DNA from 3 places in the Paenibacillus sp. OAS669 genome. Region 3 is predicted to be linked to each of the others. Evidence: riboswitches for the same ligand, from Rfam matches in the RefSeq annotation. Region 3 holds a riboswitch; each other region holds the start of a gene.
The links. Region 3 has a riboswitch for cyclic di-GMP ahead of GGC63_RS35130 (S-layer homology domain-containing protein). Riboswitches for the same ligand answer to the same signal wherever they lie in the genome.
Positions count from the first base shown of each region.

Region 1: it holds a riboswitch for cyclic di-GMP, as region 3 does, so the genes downstream of both, GGC63_RS21505 (chemotaxis protein CheX) here and GGC63_RS35130 (S-layer homology domain-containing protein) in region 3, are expected to answer to the same signal.
Region 2: it holds a riboswitch for cyclic di-GMP, as region 3 does, so the genes downstream of both, GGC63_RS17570 (transglutaminase-like domain-containing protein) here and GGC63_RS35130 (S-layer homology domain-containing protein) in region 3, are expected to answer to the same signal.

Region 1 covers NZ_JADBDR010000010.1:82,057-88,704, reverse strand. The annotation lists gene GGC63_RS21510 (sensor histidine kinase) at 100-1,209, opposite strand; gene GGC63_RS21505 (chemotaxis protein CheX) at 1,335-1,784, opposite strand; cyclic di-GMP riboswitch class I at 1,884-1,968, opposite strand; gene GGC63_RS21500 (carbohydrate ABC transporter permease) at 2,135-2,992, opposite strand; gene GGC63_RS21495 (carbohydrate ABC transporter permease) at 3,012-3,941, opposite strand; gene GGC63_RS21490 (extracellular solute-binding protein) at 3,965-5,350, opposite strand; gene GGC63_RS21485 (amidohydrolase family protein) at 5,369-6,292, opposite strand; gene GGC63_RS21480 (DedA family protein) at 6,533-6,648, opposite strand, start outside.
Region 2 covers NZ_JADBDR010000007.1:256,234-262,881, forward strand. The annotation lists gene GGC63_RS17565 (collagen binding domain-containing protein) at 1-372, opposite strand, end outside; gene GGC63_RS17570 (transglutaminase-like domain-containing protein) at 605-1,408, opposite strand; cyclic di-GMP riboswitch class I at 1,419-1,509, opposite strand; gene GGC63_RS17575 (class D sortase) at 1,582-2,268, opposite strand; gene GGC63_RS17580 (YkvA family protein) at 2,480-2,872, opposite strand; gene GGC63_RS17585 (hypothetical protein) at 3,080-3,754, shown strand; gene GGC63_RS17590 (GGDEF domain-containing protein) at 3,915-5,105, shown strand; gene GGC63_RS17595 (DUF5808 domain-containing protein) at 5,113-6,447, opposite strand; gene GGC63_RS17600 (GntR family transcriptional regulator) at 6,512-6,648, opposite strand, start outside.
Region 3 covers NZ_JADBDR010000006.1:322,929-329,576, forward strand. The annotation lists gene GGC63_RS35130 (S-layer homology domain-containing protein) at 1-3,876, opposite strand, end outside; cyclic di-GMP riboswitch class I at 4,177-4,267, opposite strand; gene GGC63_RS15915 (VOC family protein) at 4,492-4,896, opposite strand; gene GGC63_RS15920 (helix-turn-helix transcriptional regulator) at 5,025-5,972, opposite strand; gene GGC63_RS15925 (hypothetical protein) at 6,158-6,648, opposite strand, start outside.

The DNA.
Region 1 (6,648 bases), on a different contig from region 3:
CTCCTTATTTAACCGTTGGTAAGTTATTGCAGGTATATGTGCATACAAAAAAACCGCAAGCTTAATCGCTTGCAGTTCCTCTTTTATGGATTCAGTTATTCAGGAAGCCGACTTGGGAAAGGTCAGCATAAATACAGTTTCCTTATCCGTACTGGAGAACGAGATCTCCCCGTCATTTTTATGCATAATTTGCTTGCAAATCGTAAGCCCTAGGCCCGTTCCATTCGTTTTGTTGGTAACAAATGGGACAAATAGCGATTTGGCCAGCTCCGCCGGAATAGGAGGACCGTTATTCGTAATGTGAATATAGGCTTTACGCTGGTCCTCGAAGGCGGATATCTTCATTTTTTTATCGTACTTCGCTTGAGAGAGCGCATCGATACCATTATTAATCAAATTGTTCAGCACCTGTTGGATTCCCAGCCTCTGAACGCGAAGGGTCATATGTTCCGGAATTTTAACGCACAGATTGACATTTTCATTAATTAGTCGAGGGCGCAGCAACGACAGGTTGTATTCCAGCATCTGCTTGACGGAGATCGGCTCCTTCTCTTCTTCCACCATAGGCTTCTTGGAGAAGCTGAGAAATCCGGTCACCTGCATATGCATATTGTTGCATTCATCCTCTATGAACTCCAAATAGGAGTCTATCTTCTCTTTTGGCAGAGAATGGATATTAGAACGAAGCAGTTTAATAAACCCTTTAATAGAAGTTAAAGGGTTGCGAATTTCGTGCGCCATGCTGGCGGCCATTTTCCCGATCAGATTCATCCGGTCGTCGTGAAGCTGGTGAATAGCCGTATCTTTTTCTATCATTGAAGCCAATGTAATCTGCCAATAATGCTTGCATAGGATTCCCTCGAAATCGTCGATTCGAAGACAAATTTGGTGATACAAGGTTGCCGGCAGCGAATCTCCGAGTACATCCAGCAAGGCGCGGCGCCATGAGTGAGAGCATTGAATAATATCAATAATTTGAAGCCCCAATTCCTCGAACCTTCCGCACCAATCGTCAACCAATTGCCGAATCGGATGCTGCTCCGGGGGAATATGAAGATCGGTAATATAATCAAAATAGATGTCGCCCCTGCGCATCATATTGGATACATTATACCCGCGTAAAATCTGCTCCTCCATCAGCTTCTGCCACTGCTCAATAACCTGTGACTTCTTATCCCTTACATGCTTTAACAAAGGCTCTGCATCCATAAAAGAAAACCCGCCTATATATAGGAGTGTGATATTACATAACATATCATAAAGAGATCGGAAGTCCAATGCTCAAAACTATAGGACTTTATATACATTTTGTCTCATAGGAATAGTATACATTATTATGCGGAAATATAAATATGAAATTCTCCGATGGTTTCCAGACTAAGAGGAATACTGAACACTTCGCCCCCCCAATGGTTTGCAGCTCCGTTAATGAGGCTCGGCGGTGTAATATCGACTTCGATCCCCTGCTGAAACAGCAAGGTGCTGGCATTTCCGCTAATCATATTCCCCAGCTCGCCGACCGCGCTCTGGCACATCTCATCAAAATGCGTGAGGGGATAGCCGCCCATCATCCCGGATACCATCCGTAAAGCAACCGTCTCGGGAATACCAAAAATAATATCCTTTTGCAGCTGGCCCAGAATCCCGATTTTGAGCCAAACGTAATCCTCCGTGTATTGGATCGTTCTCATACTAAGCTGCCCGACAATGGGTTTAATTTGGATCAGCGTTTCAATGACATGAAGTGAAGAAGTTAAGAACGGGTTCACGAAGTTTGCTTGCACATGATACAGCCCCTTTACAAAGAAAGTTATAAGAATTAAAAAAAACTGCCCGAAATTGGGCAGTCTTGTTTTTGCAAAACTTAGAACCTATGCGCCGTTTTCGGTAACCCAGCCGCCATAGGAATGCTCCTTTAGGCCTGTGGCTTTGCGTCCCTGCCTTTCGGCAAGTTTGCCATTATCGATTTGTCATGGTGATTATATAGCCAAACTACATCCATTGTAGCATACAAGCTGGCAAAATAGTACTTGTTTTCCTATAGCACCAACCGTATCTCCATGACTTTACTACTATATCCGGCTATTTGTAAAGAGGCCAAATTCATATGAGTACCCGCCAAATGGTGAAGAACCTATTTCAGTCCCGTTAATGCAATGCCGCGGATAATATGCTTTTGAAACAACAGGAATACGGCGATTAGCGGAAGCACCGAGACACTTGCTCCTGTCATAATCATCGCCCAGCTGCTGCTGTCCTTCTGTTCGCTCGAGAAGAAGGAAATGCCCACCGGAATGGTTAATCGTTCGGGCGACTGGGTCACAATAAGCGGCCAAATAAAAGCGTTCCAGCTGGATAAAAAAGTAAGTATTCCTAACGCAGCCAGCGCGGGACGAACAAGAGGCACCGCAATACGCACCATGATGCTCCATTCATTCAAACCGTCGACTCTGGCTGCGTCCAGCAGCTCTTGAGGAACCTGCTCCATAAATTGCTTCATCAGGAAAATGCCGAAAGCCGACATGATCCCGGGAAACAAAATCCCCGTATACGTATCTACCCAATCCAGTTGAACAGAGGCGATATACCAGGGGATGATCAGCATCTCCGTAGGCACCATCATCGTGCTTAAGATGGCGATAAAGATAACCTGCTTGCCGTGAAATGAAAATCGGGCCAGAATATAGCCTGCTACCGTATCAAACAGCGCCACGCTTGCCGTCGTTATGCAGGCCACGACCAGGCTGTTCAGCATCCAGTCGGCGAACGGGGATTGGACGAACAAGGCCGCATAATTATCAAGGGTCATCGTCTCCGGAATCAGCTGCAAGGAGAATACGTCCTTCGGCAGCTTCAAGGAGGTGGCGATCATCCACACAAAAGGAAATACCATTCCCACTGTTCCGATGCTGAGTACGATATGAAGCAGAACTATAGTAGCCCCGAACCGGCGCCTCTTGTTCGTTCCACCGGCGTTTCCTGTAACCTTCACTGCCTTCACCCCCTAGGGCCTAATACTCTGTTTTGCTGCTTAATATCTTCATCTGCAGCAGAGACAGCAATAAAATGATGACAAACAGCACCACGGTCGCCGCAGCCGCCTCTCCCATATTGAAATGCTTAAAGGCCATATCGTAGATATACAATACCAGGGAAACCGTCGAGTTCAGCGGACCTCCCAAGGTCATATTCAACACCTGGGTGAACGATTGCAGATAGCTGATGCTGGCAATAATGACGGAGAACACTAGAACCGGGTTGAGCAGCGGTAATGTAATATAACGAAACCTTTGCCAGCGGTTCGCTCCGTCGATGGAAGCTGCATCGTAATACAAGGCCGGGATATTCTCCAGCCCGCTCAAAAAGACGATCATCTGAAACCCGATGCTCTGCCATATCATTGCGGCAATAACAATAAAGATCGCTTGAGACGGAGAGCCCAGGAATAGCTGCGGCTCGAGACCCAGCTTCAGGAGCAGCGCATTGATAACTCCATTTTTCATAAAAATCCAGCGAAACACCCAGCTTACCGCAACTACACTGGTGATATAGGGGATAAAGTAAAGGGTCCGGTACAAGCCTCTGGATACATGGAGCTTATGAAGAAGGAGCGCAACCGCCAGACCGGCGATCAACTGCCCCGGCACGCCGATCAGAACATATACGAACGTATTGCCGAGCGACCTGATGAACTTCGTATCCTGAAAGAGCGCTGCATAGTTGTCGAATCCGACGAAGGGCTTCTCCTCCGACAATAAATCCCACTCCCGGAAGCCAATGTTGAATGCATAGGCAATAGGCAGAATACGTACGATGACAAAAAAAAGAAGGGGCAGCAGAAGGCAGCTGTAAATAAACAGATAGCGCTGCTTTTTATAGCTGAGCCCGCTTTTAAAGGAAATTGGCTTTTTACGGAGTGCAAGCTTATTTACTTGTTCCATAGACACTCCCCCTGACTCCCGCCTCATTTCTTATCCTGCTTCGCCCAATAATCGTCATACAGCTTCTGCGTCTTCGATACAAGCTCCTCGAAAGCTTTCTCATAAGGCACCTTGTTCAGCACCACCTGATCGACCGCCTCTGTGAAGTAGTCCCGCTCCAGCTTCTCATCAACGAAGAAATGGGCATGTGCCACGCCAAGCTGTTGAATGAACGGCCCCAGCTTCTCATCCTTGGCATATTTCTCCTGCAAAGCGACCTCCTTCTTGGCCGGGAGCTCCCCGACCTTCTCCACCCATTGCTCCTGCACTTCCTTGCTTGTCAAATATTTCAGCCACTCCGCGGCGGCTTCAAGCTTTTTGCCCTGCACGTTTTTCGTAATGGCATTGGCCCAGAACGATACCTGCGTCGCTTTCTCCTTATATGCAGGCAGCGGGGCGATCGCGTACGGCAAATCCGGCACATCCTTTTTCAAGCCGCCGAGCTGGAACGAACCGTCGATATTCATCGCCGCATGACCGCCCTTGAAGGCCGTAATGTCATCATTATAAAAATTGTTCGTGCCCACCTTATGTACAAGCGACAAATCTATCAAATATTTGAAGGCCTCAAGCCCTGCCGGGGATTGGTTCCACAAAATTTTGCGCCTATCGTCACTGATGTCTTTGCCCCCCGCCTGATACACCAGCGCATCCCGGTACCAATGGTGCAGCTGCGCGTTCGGCTGCCAAGCCAGCCCCTCGACGACGTATTGGCCGTTCTTATCCTTCTGGGTCAGCTTCTTGGCGTAATCCACCAGCTCATCCCATGTTGCCGGCGGTTTGGCGGGATCCAGCCCAGCCTTGGTGAACAGCTCCTTGTTATAAAAAAGCGCGAGGGTACGGACAGCTGTCGGTATGGCGTAATATTTGCCGTTCAGCTTGGCGGTATCCACGAAGGGAAAAAACTCCTGCTTAATGGCCGCCTCCGAAAAGGCGCTGTCCGGCAGCGGCTGCAAGTACCCCGAGGAGACATATTTAGGCAGCCAGCCGTAGTACAGGTTGATGACATCGGGTCCTTTTCCCGCAGGAACAAGCGCCGCCACCTTCTCGTTATATTGGTCATAGGGAAAATTGGTTTGCTTTACAATAATGTTAGGATGCTTCTTCTGAAAATCCTCGATGAGCGCATGGATCAAATCGACCTTGGCCGGGTACTGATACTGCCAATATTCAATGGTCACCTTCTCGTCCTTGGCCTGAGCGGCATCGGCAGACGATTTGGCTGCTTCCTGGTCCTTGGTTGTGTCTCCTTTCCCGGAAGCATGCTGGCCCGCCCCTCCCGAGCAGCCGGATAAAGCGATAAGTAAGCCGGATAGCAGCAAAGCGGCTCTCATCCTGTCTATGGACTGGCTGTTCCTTCTTCTCTTCATGCTCTTCCTTCCTCTCTCCTATTCGGTTAGCTTCGTTGGAACGTTCAGCAATCGCCTCGCATTGTTGCCGAACACGTTCTCGATATCCCGCTCACTCCAGTTCAATTCCCGGCAAACCCGGACCTGATCCTGTAAATAGCGGTATACATAGCCTCTTGGAAAGCTGCTGGAATCCGAACCGTAGATGATCCGCTCCGGTCCGATTAGCTCATAGGTCTTACGAAAGAGCGTCTCCAGGGTTAGCTCATATGGGGTCCAGCGCATCCATTGATTGGAGCCTGAAGTATCGATGTAAATGTTCGGACAGCTCCAGCACAAATGCAGCAGCTCCTGGAAATAGCCGGCGCCGAAATGCGGAATGATGAACGGAATCTCCGGATATTCCCGGGCTACATTAAAGATCGAGAGCGGGCTGATATTAGGGTGATGCACAATGCCGCCCGTATGGCCCAGGATACCGAAATGAATCAGCACGGGCAGCCTTCTCTCCGCTGCGAAGGTCCAAACCGGTGTCAAGGAGGCTGAGTCGAAGGCGATTTGCACCAGCGGGCCGAAAAGCTTGTAGCCTCTTAGTCCCAGCTCATCGACCGCTCTCTTCAGCTCCTCGGCCGCATCCGGCAGTTCAATGGAATGGTGGGCGAAGCCGGTAAACCGGTCGGGACTGACCCGAATCTGCTCCGCCAAATTATCGTTATTCCATGCGGTCAAGAAGTTGATGCCCCCGATGTCATACTTTTCGAGCTCCTCCTTCCAACGCTCAATGACAGGCTTGCCTGCCTCCCTCTCCTCCTCCTGGTCCCTGCGGGGAAAGTCCCACGTCAGCCGCATTCGCTCCGACCGCTTGGCGTTATGCTCGTTAATAATCTCGCTGCGCTTCAGAAACGGAAGCGGATAGGGCAGATGCGCATGAATGTCAAACACCTTGAATCCGTTAGTGAACATATCCATCCTCCTTTGCCTAGAACATAAAAAAAGGAGATGCTGCAGCTCTTCTCTTAAAGAGCGCCTCATCTCCGGCCGTCCGGCGAATGATACTTTTATTATTCCTATATACTTAGTTGGTTTTAATGGTTATTTGTATACTAAATCCATTGCCGTCAGATGTCAACCCTTTTTTTACCACGGAACCCAAAAGAGAGCAGCTGCATTAGATCCGCATTCTGCCCCTTCCTATTTTGCCGACTAGTTCCCGGCATCCAAGTTCGAACGCTTCCCCCGGGTTATTTTATAGACCATCCAGATCCCCGCCGCTGCAATCGGAATCCATAACAGCTTGAGTCCGTAGCTGTGAATCAGCA
Region 2 (6,648 bases), on a different contig from region 3:
GAGCACTTGGTGACTGTCCTTGCTGACCTTGAACGTTCCTATGTCTTCATCACCGTTCCGTAATGGCCCGCTGATATCATTGAAGAGCAAGAACGCTTGCGGCAGCGTGAAGGCAAAGGTATCCCCGCTGTGGTAACCATGGTTGTCAGGCAAGGACCAGGTGTAATCCAATCGGACCTTGGAGCCCTGCTCGTATACATTGCCGGTGACGACTTGTCCTGCTTTGTCGTATACCGTCATGGTTACGCTGTTGATGATGTTGCCGGTAATAGTGCCTGAGGCAAAGGCCTGAGTCAAACAACCGACTCCCGATAGGCTCTGGATAACAAACAATAGAGCGATCAGCAGCGCACTGGTTTTTTTCCTCCACATATGTTTTTCCCTTCCCTCGTCTTACTATGAATGAAACCCTTCTTATCACCCCTTTCACGTAGTCTAATTTCATAAATCCTTCTACGGTTTCATTACCGAAGTCATTGTAAATCACCGATCTGAATAATTTCTGAACAACAGGCCGCTGTTCGATTGCACAAAAAAAAGAACCCGCATCAAATGCAGATTCTTCAGGCTGCGATTTCCCGCCGGCTAGGCGAATGGAAGTTACTTAATAGATCTCAGTAACAACATAATCGGCACTGTTTTTTATCATAGTTGTCTCTTGCCCGCTTTGTACACGGGACGCGTCATAGGTGGTGTCGATAATGACCCATTCTTGAAGATCCTTGAGATATACTTGATTCCACGCATGATACACCTCGGGGGCATGGACCTCGTATCCCATTACCAATCGGGTCGGGATTCCCAAGCTTCTGGCCATTGCCGTGAAGGTAGCAGCATAATCAAAGCATATTCCGCCGGATTCCTCGTATACCTTATCCAAGTCAGGGATATAGCCTGTGTCTACAGTTTGTGCTTTACTCTCACTATATTTGTAGTTTTGCGTCAAAAAGGCATAAATCGCTTTTACTTTATCTTCATCGGTTGCAGCATTCGCGGCTAGTTTCTTTGCCTCCACTACAGCTTTGGTCGTCTCGTTCCAGCTCGCTATAGATATGGACTGCAAAAACACGGCCTGCTCATTCACCGTCTTCACGTCGACATTTTCCTGCAAAATCACTTGATATTTGTTGTCGGAAATCTGTTTCGCAACCAGTACATGGTAGCTGCCGTCACCCAATTGCAGAGGGTAGGATGCCCCGTCCACCAGGTTATAATCCATTTGGACCTCGCCCTTGGTTACACGCACAAGTGCCTTATGCTCTAGATCCGCATAATGGACCTTAATAATCCCGTTGCTCAGAGAACTCTTATCCAGAACAGGTTGTCCGGCAGCGGCATGGGTAACTTTAGGCGCCGTAGTCAGAAATAGCGCAGCGATCAGCAACAATGCTCCTAATGTACGAAACATAGACTCTCCTTTCGGTAACTGGCTGCCATCCTGGTAGTTTGACCAGGGAAGGCCCTATAGCTTTGCGTCTCCAGCTTTCGCTGAATTTGCCTTTATCGGTGGAAAGCACCGAAAACTTATTTGGTTATCTATGAGTATAGCATACCATTTGTTTCCTCTCTAGTTCTAAATGCTCACTCTTCTATCAATTTTCCTTTAACTATGATGCGATGTGTCGGATTTTCCATAGGATGGCAGGTAATTAGCGTAATTTGCCGATCTTTGCCGTTTCCTTTCAGCACCCATACTTCCTCGGGAAGTACGTATTGCTTGCTTTCTACCTTATAGCGATACTGCTTGCTCCCCGTATCTACCTCTATGAGGTCGCCCTCGGTCACTTCATCCAAGCGGTTAAAATTTTTGCCATACGTAAGATTCCTATGTCCCGCAATGGCATAATTGCCGATTTCTCCCGGCTTGCCTGTATTCGCCATACTGGCAACCGACAGCTTCAGATTCGCCGCCGTTGCGTTCTTGATAATAGGAAGCTTCAAGTCGATCTTATCGATCTTGAGGACACCCTCCACATTCTTCTGCCCGATAGATAGAGGGACTGGGGTCGGTTCCGCCTTCAATGGCGCGGGCTGGACCTCTACCACATCCGCACTCAATGGAACGGGCGCAGGCAAAGGAACCGTGACCGGTTCCTGCTCTGGCTCCGGATCTGAACCGGCTTGATCTAGATACTGCAAGCTTTCCTGCCACTGCTCTAAAATCTGCTGCTGCTTATAGCTCTCGTAACGGTCATTCACCGTCGGGTAGGCCATCACAGCAATTCCAACGACAATGCACGCTGCGGAAATGATTTTTTTGATCCTCATGGCTTCTACCTCCGGTGATGGTTGGATCTATCTCATTCATTATAAACATTTTCTATTTGGTAAAAAAGGGAAGCCAATCTGAAACCTATCAGCTTCCGTTTCGGCAGACTATCGGATCCTATCACTCGTATACTAACAAACGCATTGCTGAATACATTCGTTACACATGCAAAAAGAGCACTGTGCGGTGCTCTTTCCTGTTTAGTATCCTCTATTCTACGATGTGAGCGTCGATATCTATAATGTCCTGGTGGTTGACGGCATCGTCTCCGAAAAGATCCTTCAGCTTCTCTTTGGCTTTTTGCTTAACGGAATTGTCTATGTTCATGGCAACGGCACCAATGGCCAGCATCAAAGCGCCTAAATCATCCACATAGCCTACGACAGGCAGCATATCCGGAACGATATCAATCGGCAGGATCAAATAGCCGAGCGCACCATAAATTTGAATCTTCGCTTTTGTCGGCGTAGAAGGACTTTGAAGCGCATAGTATAAGAGCAGCCCGCTGTAAACGACTTTGGATCCGGCATCCTTCGCATGCTTTTTCAGCTTGGACCAGAATCCTTGCTCCGAATAATGCTTTTCGTATTTGGAGTTTTCCATTTCCGATCACATCCTTTTCTCAATCAGCCGGACCCTTATACGAACATAGCGCAGGTTCAGCATCCGCTCCATTTCTACACTCACCGCCCTATTTCCTTCTTTTTCAACAAATTTATCCATCATCCTATCAGGAAGCGTTTACCAATTATTTTCAACCTGTTATTATGAATATAATGTTACCAAAGGATCCGAAGGGATGTTTGCACCATGTTTTCTATCCTTTATGTCTTTTTAGGATTATTCTCTTTTTTCTTCCTGCTGTTTATATTCAAAACCCTCCTATCCCTTATCCAATGGAATGGGCGGTTCAAGCAAAACCTTCTCATCACAGCAATCTTGTTTGCGGCTGCGTTCGTCCTGTCACGATTCATTGAGGATGGCCTTCGAATTCCTATCGTCGACGATTTCCCTATCGTCAAAGGTTTGTTCATCATCGCTCTCGCCATATGGCTTATTAAGACCTATGTGAACAACAAACGGCTTGGGAAGCAGTATCGAATGGGGGCTCACAGCAGCTTTTCATGCCTTCATAAGTACGGCATTCCGCAAATTCCACAGACCGCAATGACCGCAATATATGTTACACCGGATAAGGTTGTTATAGATTGGAAAAACAAGTATTTTGAGCTGCCGCTATATAAAATCACGGGGGCCGCTGCGGTGACGCAATCCATTTTGTCCAACAACTACGGCTATCTCACTCCTGAAGCAACGAAAAGGATAGGCCGGTATCTGTCCATTCAGTATGGGCTTCCCGGAGAACCGGCGAAGCTGCTCATTTTCGATATGAGTACGGTATTCAAAGCGAAAGCAGCAGCAGCTGCGGTAACCTATCATTTACAGGAGTCGGCACAGTCTACGAATGGGACCATCCAGCTGTAGCCAAAATAAGTGATGCTGCGAGACATCCATAGGGATGTCTTTTTTTGTCGGGAAATCCATTTCCGTTGCGGAGCCGCCCCGAAACAAAGGTATATAAGAGCCCCGGACTTTGTTATACTCAAATGGCTGGACATTTCCCCTCAAAAGATGGTGGCTCCTAATGGATTGGCTCTTGGACGCAAAAACAATCTTTATCGCTCTAGGCATCGGACATTTATTTACCTTAATCCTCATTAGCGCTTATTGGCATGATCACACCAAAGAGGTTACCGTCAAAGCCTTCTTTTTAGCCAAATGCGCTCAGACCGCGACTTGGTTTCTTCAGGCATTCCGCGGAGAAATTCCCGACTTGCTGTCAATATCCCTTGCCAATTCCATCCTGTTTATTGGAGCGTCCTTTGAGATCTTAGCCATTATGAGTCTGCAAAAAGAGCTTCGCCCTGCGACACGAAAGATATATTTTATCGTTACGCTCCTCAGTATCCTTGGATTCCAGCTGATAGTACTCTTGTATAACAAAGAAAATTGGAGAGTTGCATACTCCTCTTTTATAACTGCAGCTATCGTATTCCCCGTCTACCGGCTGGTCGTCGTAAAAGCCCATACCCTGCTTATGAAGATTATGGGATACCTCTATCTTTTTGTTATTGCCTCCTCTTTGGTCAGAGGAACCGTTGCTCTGCTTGTCCCTGCAAAGAGCAGCCTGTTTACCCCCGGAATTTTTCAGACGATTGCGTTCCTGGCTCTCTATATCGTGATGATTTTGGGGAACACGGGATTTATTCTGCTGTTAAAAGAAAAAGCGGACCAGGAGCTGATCCGCCTCGCAAGCTATGATGATTTGACAGGCACGCTGAACCGCCGAACGTTCACTTCCCATGCAGTTCAGTATCTCAACGATTATGCCAAGAGGAAACAGCCGCTATCTTATATGCTGTTCGATATCGACTGGTTCAAAGCCATTAATGATACTTACGGCCATAACGCCGGGGATCAAGTGCTTCAAGATCTTACTGCCCGAATCAAGCAGATTCTTGGTCCGGACGATTTGTTCGTACGTTATGGCGGCGATGAATTTGGCATCCTGCTGCCCGGCAAAGACGAAGCCCGGTCCAACGAGGTTGCCCAGCAGATCAAAGAGACGCTTAATGGACCCATGAGCTCTCATTTACCGATGAAATACACCATTAGTATGGGAGTTCTCACTGTCGTTCCCGAGCCGCGCACATTGCCGGAGACGCTGTACACTTCTTGCGACAAAGCCCTTTACATGGCCAAAAATAATGGAAGAAACGGCTGGTATCGCGGCCGAGTGGAAGAGCCTGGCACGCAAGTGCAGCCGATCGATTAGAAGGTCATTACTTGCTTATCTGTCCCTGAATTTGCTCGAATAGCTGCTTCGTTTGTGACGGATCCTTCTCATTATAGAAAATGTACCCCTCATCCAGCTTGATCCGAATATACGGCGGATTGTTTTTGAAAATATACATTCTTGCATTGCCTAGATCCTTGAGGCGAAAATGGCCGCGGGCCTGCTTATCCGTCGCTTCCCCGTTCGTTTTGATTCCGGAAGGAACCGTATCTACAAGGTCCATTTGTTTAATATCTGCCAGCTGAAAGTCATAAGAATACATCGGGTAATCGATTTGGATTCTCTGCCCGTCGGTCACGGTTAGGACAGGCGGGGTCAGCTCGGAACGGATCAGCATGAACGAGACCCCGATGATGACAGCAGCCGCCACCCCGATGCTTCCTCCCACGATGATTTTTCCGGCCCAAGTGCCCGTGTTCACCGTTTCCCCTATCCCGACCCGCTTCGGAACTAGAATACTCCGGTCCTGAGGATTATGGTACGTAAATCCATTGCTCCAATACTCGTCGTCGTCCGTATAGATTATTTTGCCGTCCTGTTCCAATGTTTCCCGCTCCAAGGATGCAATCTTGCGATACACATACAAGATAACCCCTACAGGAACCACTATAAACAGCAAGGTAACTGTGACCCATACACCCTCCATCGGTTCATTGCTGCTAGTCATAAACAAGCCAATGAGCCAAAAGTGAATACTCTCAACAATCGCTATTACCAACCACAAGTAAGACGTATACCGGCGCCTTGCCTGGTTCAAGACGAGATTCACTTCGCTGTTTGCGCTGTATACCTTCGCCTTGGTTCTGCGCATCATGAGTGTAGCGAGAAAGAATAAGAGAGTCAGGATGGACACGCTTAGGGTGATGCCCAGCAGATTCGGATCGCCTTTTCCCCAAAGCAGCATACCGATAGCCATGGCAAAAGGAATCGCGAACAGCCATAGGGGCGCGGAACGCTGGTTTTTTAAATGCGCCACACGCAGATCGCTTCGAAGCACCCGTTTGGCGCCGACGAACCAATCCCTCTCACGTTTTAATGCAAGTGTTTCCCGGAAAGCATGACGAAACGGAGCAGACACCCATAAATGAAAAGTAACAAGCCATACAAAAAAATAAATCACTTGGTATGCGGACCAATCATGGAGCAGCGCCAATGGAATCATAAACGCGGCCATTCCTACACTTGCTCGGGTCAGCCGCTTGTTGAACCGAGCTTGAATCCCCCGTATATCCGCATCGTCCATCACGTGAGCGGGCAAAGTAACGGCAAACAGCATGCCTTTGCTGTATTTAGCCTGGGGCTTGTAAGTTGTTAATACCACAATGAAAATGAGAATGGCTGCGCCACATAAAATCGCCGTGAGTATGGCAATCCTCTCCTCTCTCTTATACGTTGGAAGGCCGGTAAGTCATTTTGGAAAAAATCTGTGAGCATAACGTCTGGAACCGCGACTGGTCCATCCCTTGGATCGTTGCTTGCGCAATAATTAATTGAAGCTGCGCTTCTAATTGCGCGGATGGTT
Region 3 (6,648 bases):
GCTTTCCGGCGTATAGGCGTTCTCCTTCAGGTTCTCGCTCTTAACCTCGTTTACTTTCGCTTGCAATGCCGTTTTGTCGACGACAGCGACCGTAAAGGTCTTCGTCTTGGTCACCATCTTGCCATTTTTCGTCGCCGTCACTTCGACCTTGTACTCGCCTGGGGCAAGATCAACGGACGGAGTGAAGCTCCACGTACCATCCCCATTCACAGTAACAATTGGAGTTGCTACGATATGACCAGCGTGATCGTAAACGACGGCCGTAACCGTTGAACCCGGTTCGGTTGTTCCTGCAAATTCAGGCTTGGACTCGGTAACGGTTGAGCCGCCTGGTTTAGTGGTAATCAGGGCTGCGTCTGGAACAGCCACAGTCAATGCTTTGCTTTTCTTTGTGGTCTTGCCGTTTTTCACGGCCGTAACCTCAAACGTATAATCGCCGTCAGGCAGGTTGGTTTCCGGCGCAAAGCTCCACGTACCGTCCCCATTCACAGTAACAGTTGGGGTTGCTACGATATGGCCACCATGGTCGTAAACGACGGCCGTGACCGTTGACCCCGGTTCGGATGTTCCTTTGATCTCCGGCCTAGGGATAGTTACGGTATTGCCGCTTGGCTCGGTTATGGTTAGGGTGGCGAAAAACGGATCTTCCGCATTCCGCGAAAAGTTATCAACTACATTATCGTTGGTACCTTTTAAGTTTTCATTCGTTTTATCGTACCCAACCGCCACAATCTGGCTGCTGTCCACATCGTAACCGTCCGGTAACTTAATGGTTACGATTTTGGCGTTCGTTGTATCGACGAGGATGGATTCAATCGGGATTTGCTGGCCTTTCACGGTAACAGTAAACCCGTCTTTTACATCTGCTGCCGTCAATTTCACCGGATAATCAAACTTAAGTGTGATTGTTTTCGAAGCAGCGTCAATACTTGCCGACTCCAGCTTCGGAACTTGTAATACTAGGCCATTCATTGCTGCTGTCAATGCATCTTTTGCCTGATCAATTTGCTTCTGTGTAGCCGTACCGTCTACCAGAACAGCACTGGCATTCGATAACGCCGTTTGGTAAGCGGCCCAGCTTTCTGTTGTGTACTTCTCTTCTACATAAGCAGGGGAACCGTCAACCACTGTTTGCAATTCATCCCTATATGTTCTGGCAAAAGTAAAGTATTTTACATCATTGCTATTGATCTTGACTTCATAACTGCCGCTTAATTTGTTTGCTTCGACAGGTTCATTGAAATTCACTCCGTCTTCACTTGTAAGCAAGTAGTAAGTATCGATAGGCGCTGCGGCATCATTCGAAAGTAATTTGAAAGTTACGTTCTGTTCGGTGTTATTTTTCCAGTTCGGACTGGCTTCAACCTTAAACACACGTTCCATTCTTTTCAAATAATGATCCGTCGTTCCAGGCGCATGATTGGTTTTAAGCGTGTAATTTGTTACCGCATTATTATCACTGAACGTAAAGAACGATTTCTCGACATCTATAACAGTCGGATTATCTTCGTTCGTTGATTCAAAGTGGTCGCCATCGCCATCACTATCGCTGTCGCCATTACCTATGGCCACCGCTACCATAGCCCCGTCTTCTTCCGACCGGGACATTCTTTGGTCCAAGGCTCCATCTTTACCTATTCCGGTAATCCGGTAACCATAACCGGCGTTGTTTGCAGCTGTCCACATAGTTGTGGAGCCGTCGCTGGCTAAATAACTAATTGGATCGCCATTCGCGCCGGTCAGTGTGAGTCCATATTTTAACGCAAAGTAGCTGCTCACTTTTTGCCGGTCAGTATCGCCAAGCTTATTGTCAAAAACCAGCACCTCTGCAACATGACCGTCGTTCATGGGTTGATTATGAGCGCCGCCGATATAGTGATAATATGAAGTTACTGTATTCCATTGCGTTGTGTTTGTTGAGTCTGTTTTCTCTTGGTAACCATTGATAGAGAGGCTCCAATCGCCTATGCCGCTCCAAACATTCAATAAATGAGGTCTAGTTATATCCTTAGTTGGTGTTATTGTTTTTGTAGCAGTAGTACCGAAATCTGCAGTAATGTCTGTTTTGATATATTTCGTGAGCCCCGACCTAGCACCCCCAAGCTCCCATGGGAATCCTCGGGTTCCTGCGATTTGTACAGAGTAAACTTCCCTCTGGTTAGATGCAGGAAGACTAGAGAACGGTAAATTGGTATCGAACATGACTCTTGATCCGGTTTGGGGGACAGTTACATCATGATAGTTAATCATTTTTTTCCCCAAATTGGAAAGTAATTGTCCACTACTAGCTGTCGAAACATAAGGATTCCATTCTCTCGAAGGATCGGCCAGATCCTGAATTTTGTTAATATACTTACCATCAGGTGATATTGGGCTTCCTGCTGCTTCCCAACCTTTCGTCAGCTCAAACCACGAGATTAGACCGGTATCTAATCCGGCTGGAACCATTTGTTTCTCCCTTGCGAAGGTAAACGTAGCAACATTTCCAAATTTATTAGTATTCAGCTGAACTTTACCGTCAGTTAGCCGCAAATTCTTATCAAACTTGCCATTGACCAACAGATAATAAGTATATCTCGATTGTATAACTGACTGGTCTAATGACAACGTAATCCCGGCATCCGCCCAGTTATTCGTTTTTTGAACGGTGAACTGACGCGACATGCTCTTTAGCCCTGTAGGAGCACCCGAGTCGGCAACATCCTCAGTAAAGTCTGTGCTTTTATTATTGTCGCCGAACATAAGGAACGATCGATCGTTATTTATGTCGAAACCGGTGATCGCCGCATTAGAAGCATCAATCTTATCCCCGAGCGCAATCGTTACCAGCGCACCGTCTTCCTGGGAAACGGATTGCTTTTGTTTCAGCGCGCTTGCGTCGTCGCGACCCAGTCCGGTAATCCGGTAAGTAGCATCTGTGACAGTCCCTGGATTCCAGAACGTTCCTTTATTGCTATCGATGTATTCCTCGATGCCAGTACCATCTGGCTTCTTGATTGTCAAACCGTATTTAATTCCAAGGTAGCTATTGACCTGTTTTCTCTCTTCAGGTTCTAGCGGGCGATTGTATACAATAAGCTCGGAAGTCGCTCCGTTTAAAACCGAACTATGACCAGCACCGAAATAATAACTTATTGTACTACCCTCTTGCGAATTGAATTTAGAAGGCGAGTAAGGAGTTATGACGGCCGGCTCTCCAATGCGCTTTCCATCCAGAGAAAGATCCCACACATGCTTGTTCTCACTGCTGTTAAATAGGTTCGATACGTGCATCACATGCGTATTCGTCGAATTCTGCTGGTTGGTATCCAATGGACGGCTTTGCCGAGTAGCGACGTCGGTGCCAAAATATGAGGAAATCGTCTCCTTGGTGTATTTCGCCTTTTCGCCAGGAATACTATTTGGAAAGTCGCCACCAAGTTCCCACGGGAACCCCGCATTATTAGCGGCATTGCTTTGCACGGAGAAAACTTCTCTGGATAGATCGTTTTCATTAAACTTATTAAGGGAAAGAAAGCCATTGGTCGGGCCCTTTGTCAAGCCCGGGTTATAGTTAATCGCATCGGGTTTGTACTGGGCAGTCGAGGCATTTTGCCAATTTCTTCCCCCTGCCAGATCATTCACGTGATGAATTGCACTAGCGATAGTGGGAGCAATCGGGTTAGAAGCAGTAGCGTACACACTGTCTGCCACACTCAAATTGACCCAAGAAGTCAGGCCGTCTGCAACTCCGCCTGGCCCAGTCATCACAGTCGGTGCTGCAGCCGCTTTCTGTGGCACAACACCGGCAATGCTTCCGAACAGCAATGCCGCGCTGAACGTTAAGTTCATGCCTTTCTTCCATTTTCGTTTGACGATTTCAAATCTTGCGGACACGCTTATCAAACCTCCTCTTGTTTAAATTTGCGTCCAAGGTCAGCGCAAAGTGTTACAAATTTTATCGCCCAACTAAAAATTTGTTTAGATGATTTCGGGTTTTTGAGAACTGAGTCATAAAAATTTGGGCATAAACCCCCAGTTCTCCGGAGCAAGTTGGTTGCATTGTCCAGTCTCCTTATCTTTAAATTAAACTCTTCCTGCAACCAGGTTCTGCGCGAACCAAACCACTCCCACTCAACTATCGTTTTGCAGGGTCCCTTCCTCTGAAATCTATGGACACACAAAAAAAGCCAATCAGTTGGCAACCCAGCTACCATCCCAAACTTACTTTGGGGAAGGCCCGCGGCTTTGCGTCCCTGCCTTTCGGTCAGGTTTGCCTTTTTCAGTTGTATTGGCATTACATAATTCTACATGTCAGAACTGAACAATATCTGAACAAGTCGAAATTTGTCGAAAAAATCCCCCTCGTTCTAACTGATGACAAAACAAAGAAGCATCAAAGACATTGAGTTATTCTTTGATGCTTCTCAAAACCCCATTTTGTGCTTACTTATGATACGGTTCTCCGTACTGTCTGTAACGGCAAGTTTGAAGGCCATCCTTAACTGCCCGTCAATGTCTACCTCTAAACCGTTTAATCGCATCCTCCGTCACCGGCTCGAAGAGGTTAAGAAGATTGCCGTCGGGATCGCGGAACAGCATAGACCGGTTCCCCCACGGCATCGTGGTCGGTTCCTGTACCCAATTATCGACAAATGGCTTCAAGCGCACATACTCGGCCTCGACATCGTCGACGCGGAACTCAATAATGACCGTGCGATTGTTGGCCCCCACTACGGAACCGGGGCCGAATAGCTGCGTCGTCTGGGAGTGGCCGATTGCAAGGGTGCATGATGGCACAACGAATTCGGCAAATACGGGCGCGAGGCGCTCCGCCGAAACCCCCATGACTTTTTCATAGAACTCGACGAGACGATCCACGTCGTCAGTAATGATGCGTACAGAAGCGAAATTCATAACATATCATCCTTCCTAATAATAGGCTTGGCTGTGTCCCACAGCCGCTGCAAAGCATACTTTTTACTTACTTATCTCCTTTACATTTACATGTCCCATTATAAAAAAACGCTACTGACAACGTTATGTCAGTAGCGTTTTAGAATTTTTTGGGCTTCCTCACAAATCCGATTTCGGAAAGATTCGGGTTCCAACACTATTACGCCCGCTCCCCAGCCAAGCACCCATTGCAGCAATTCATCCAGCTGACGAACGCGTAAGACCACATCCAATCCATCTTGATGCTCTTTCATATCCTCTATGAAATGATAGTTCGATTCCTTCACCTTATCTGCGATGTCATGGTCAAATCGAAGGCAGACTCGCAAGTGGCGATCATCTAAAGGAGTATACTCCCTTAAGTCAAAATGCGCCGGCAGTTCGAATCGTTCGTCCAGTTCGATAAGTTCAGCCATTCGGGACAACCGGAAATGGCGGATGTCTTGGCGCAGATCACACCGAGCCACAAGCATCCAGGACCCTTCAACGAGTACAAGGCCATAGGGAGCGACGGTACGTTCGCTATGTCGGCTTTCCGTAGAATCCGTAATTTTTTTCGAATAATGAAATCGGATCTTTCGCCCATCTAGTAGAGCTCGGCGGATCTTATCGAGATTTTCCCTTTCGTTTGACAGAACAGCCTGTTTGCCGGGAGCGAGCAATCGCAGTGACTTGCGTATACGGGAGGTCTCACTGCGGACACTGTCTGATAGAGTAACCTCGATTTTCCTCCTAGCAGCCTTAGCTTTATCACGATAATCATCATCAAATCGTTGCTCGATAAAATCTGTTCCTATAAGCAAGGTCACGGCTTCCTCTATTGTAAAACGGATCGGAGGTAGAAAATATCCCTCCATTAAGGAGTACCCTGTGCCTGTAGTGCCTGTAATCGGCACGCCTGCTTCGCTGAGCGCCTGCATGTCGCGATAGATGGTCCTCACGCTGGTTTCAAATAGTGCCGCCAAATCTTCGGCACGCACCACTTGCCTGCCTTGCAGCTCCAGCACGATGGCCAACAAACGATCTGTTTTGTTCATTGACTGCCCCCTTGAAATGTAATACTGTACAACAGAACCCTGCCGATACTTGCGAACGGCTCAGCTTAGCGGGTCTATCGGCGAAAATCGGCGACGGCGCATAACTGTTCTCGTTATCCCCACCATAAAAGCGCCGATAATCTCGTCAATCTTGTGCGGAAGATGCATAAAGCCCAGGCTTACAATCATCTTTTAAATTGGTTAAGCTCAGTCACTTCAATATCCTTTTTACTGAATTCGTAGGCTACCATAACATTCTTGACAATCTCCGTATCTTGATAGGCAAGAGAACCCTCAAACTCCAACGTATCGTTGTCCTTCCACTCTATATTATTTGCAAAACTATAATTCTCATGATCAGAACGGATCCATGTATCTAAACGGTTTTGTGCGCCAAATTTGACTCTTGCCGATTCAATTAATTCCGGGCTGACTCTACCTTCTTCAACATTTAGAATTTCGATGAATTCACTTTTATTCGAACAGGTGACTACAGCGACCAGCTTTCGATCCGGTGAAGGGATAAGTTCTTTAATATACATGGATGGTTCTGAAAAACTTCGATACGCTTTAAGCTCGTTGTCTTTTATTCTCCATAATACATTTTGGCTCCCATAATCCGAGTAATGGTTAAACAACGTAAATACCATACTGCCGTCTGCCAATTTATATATAT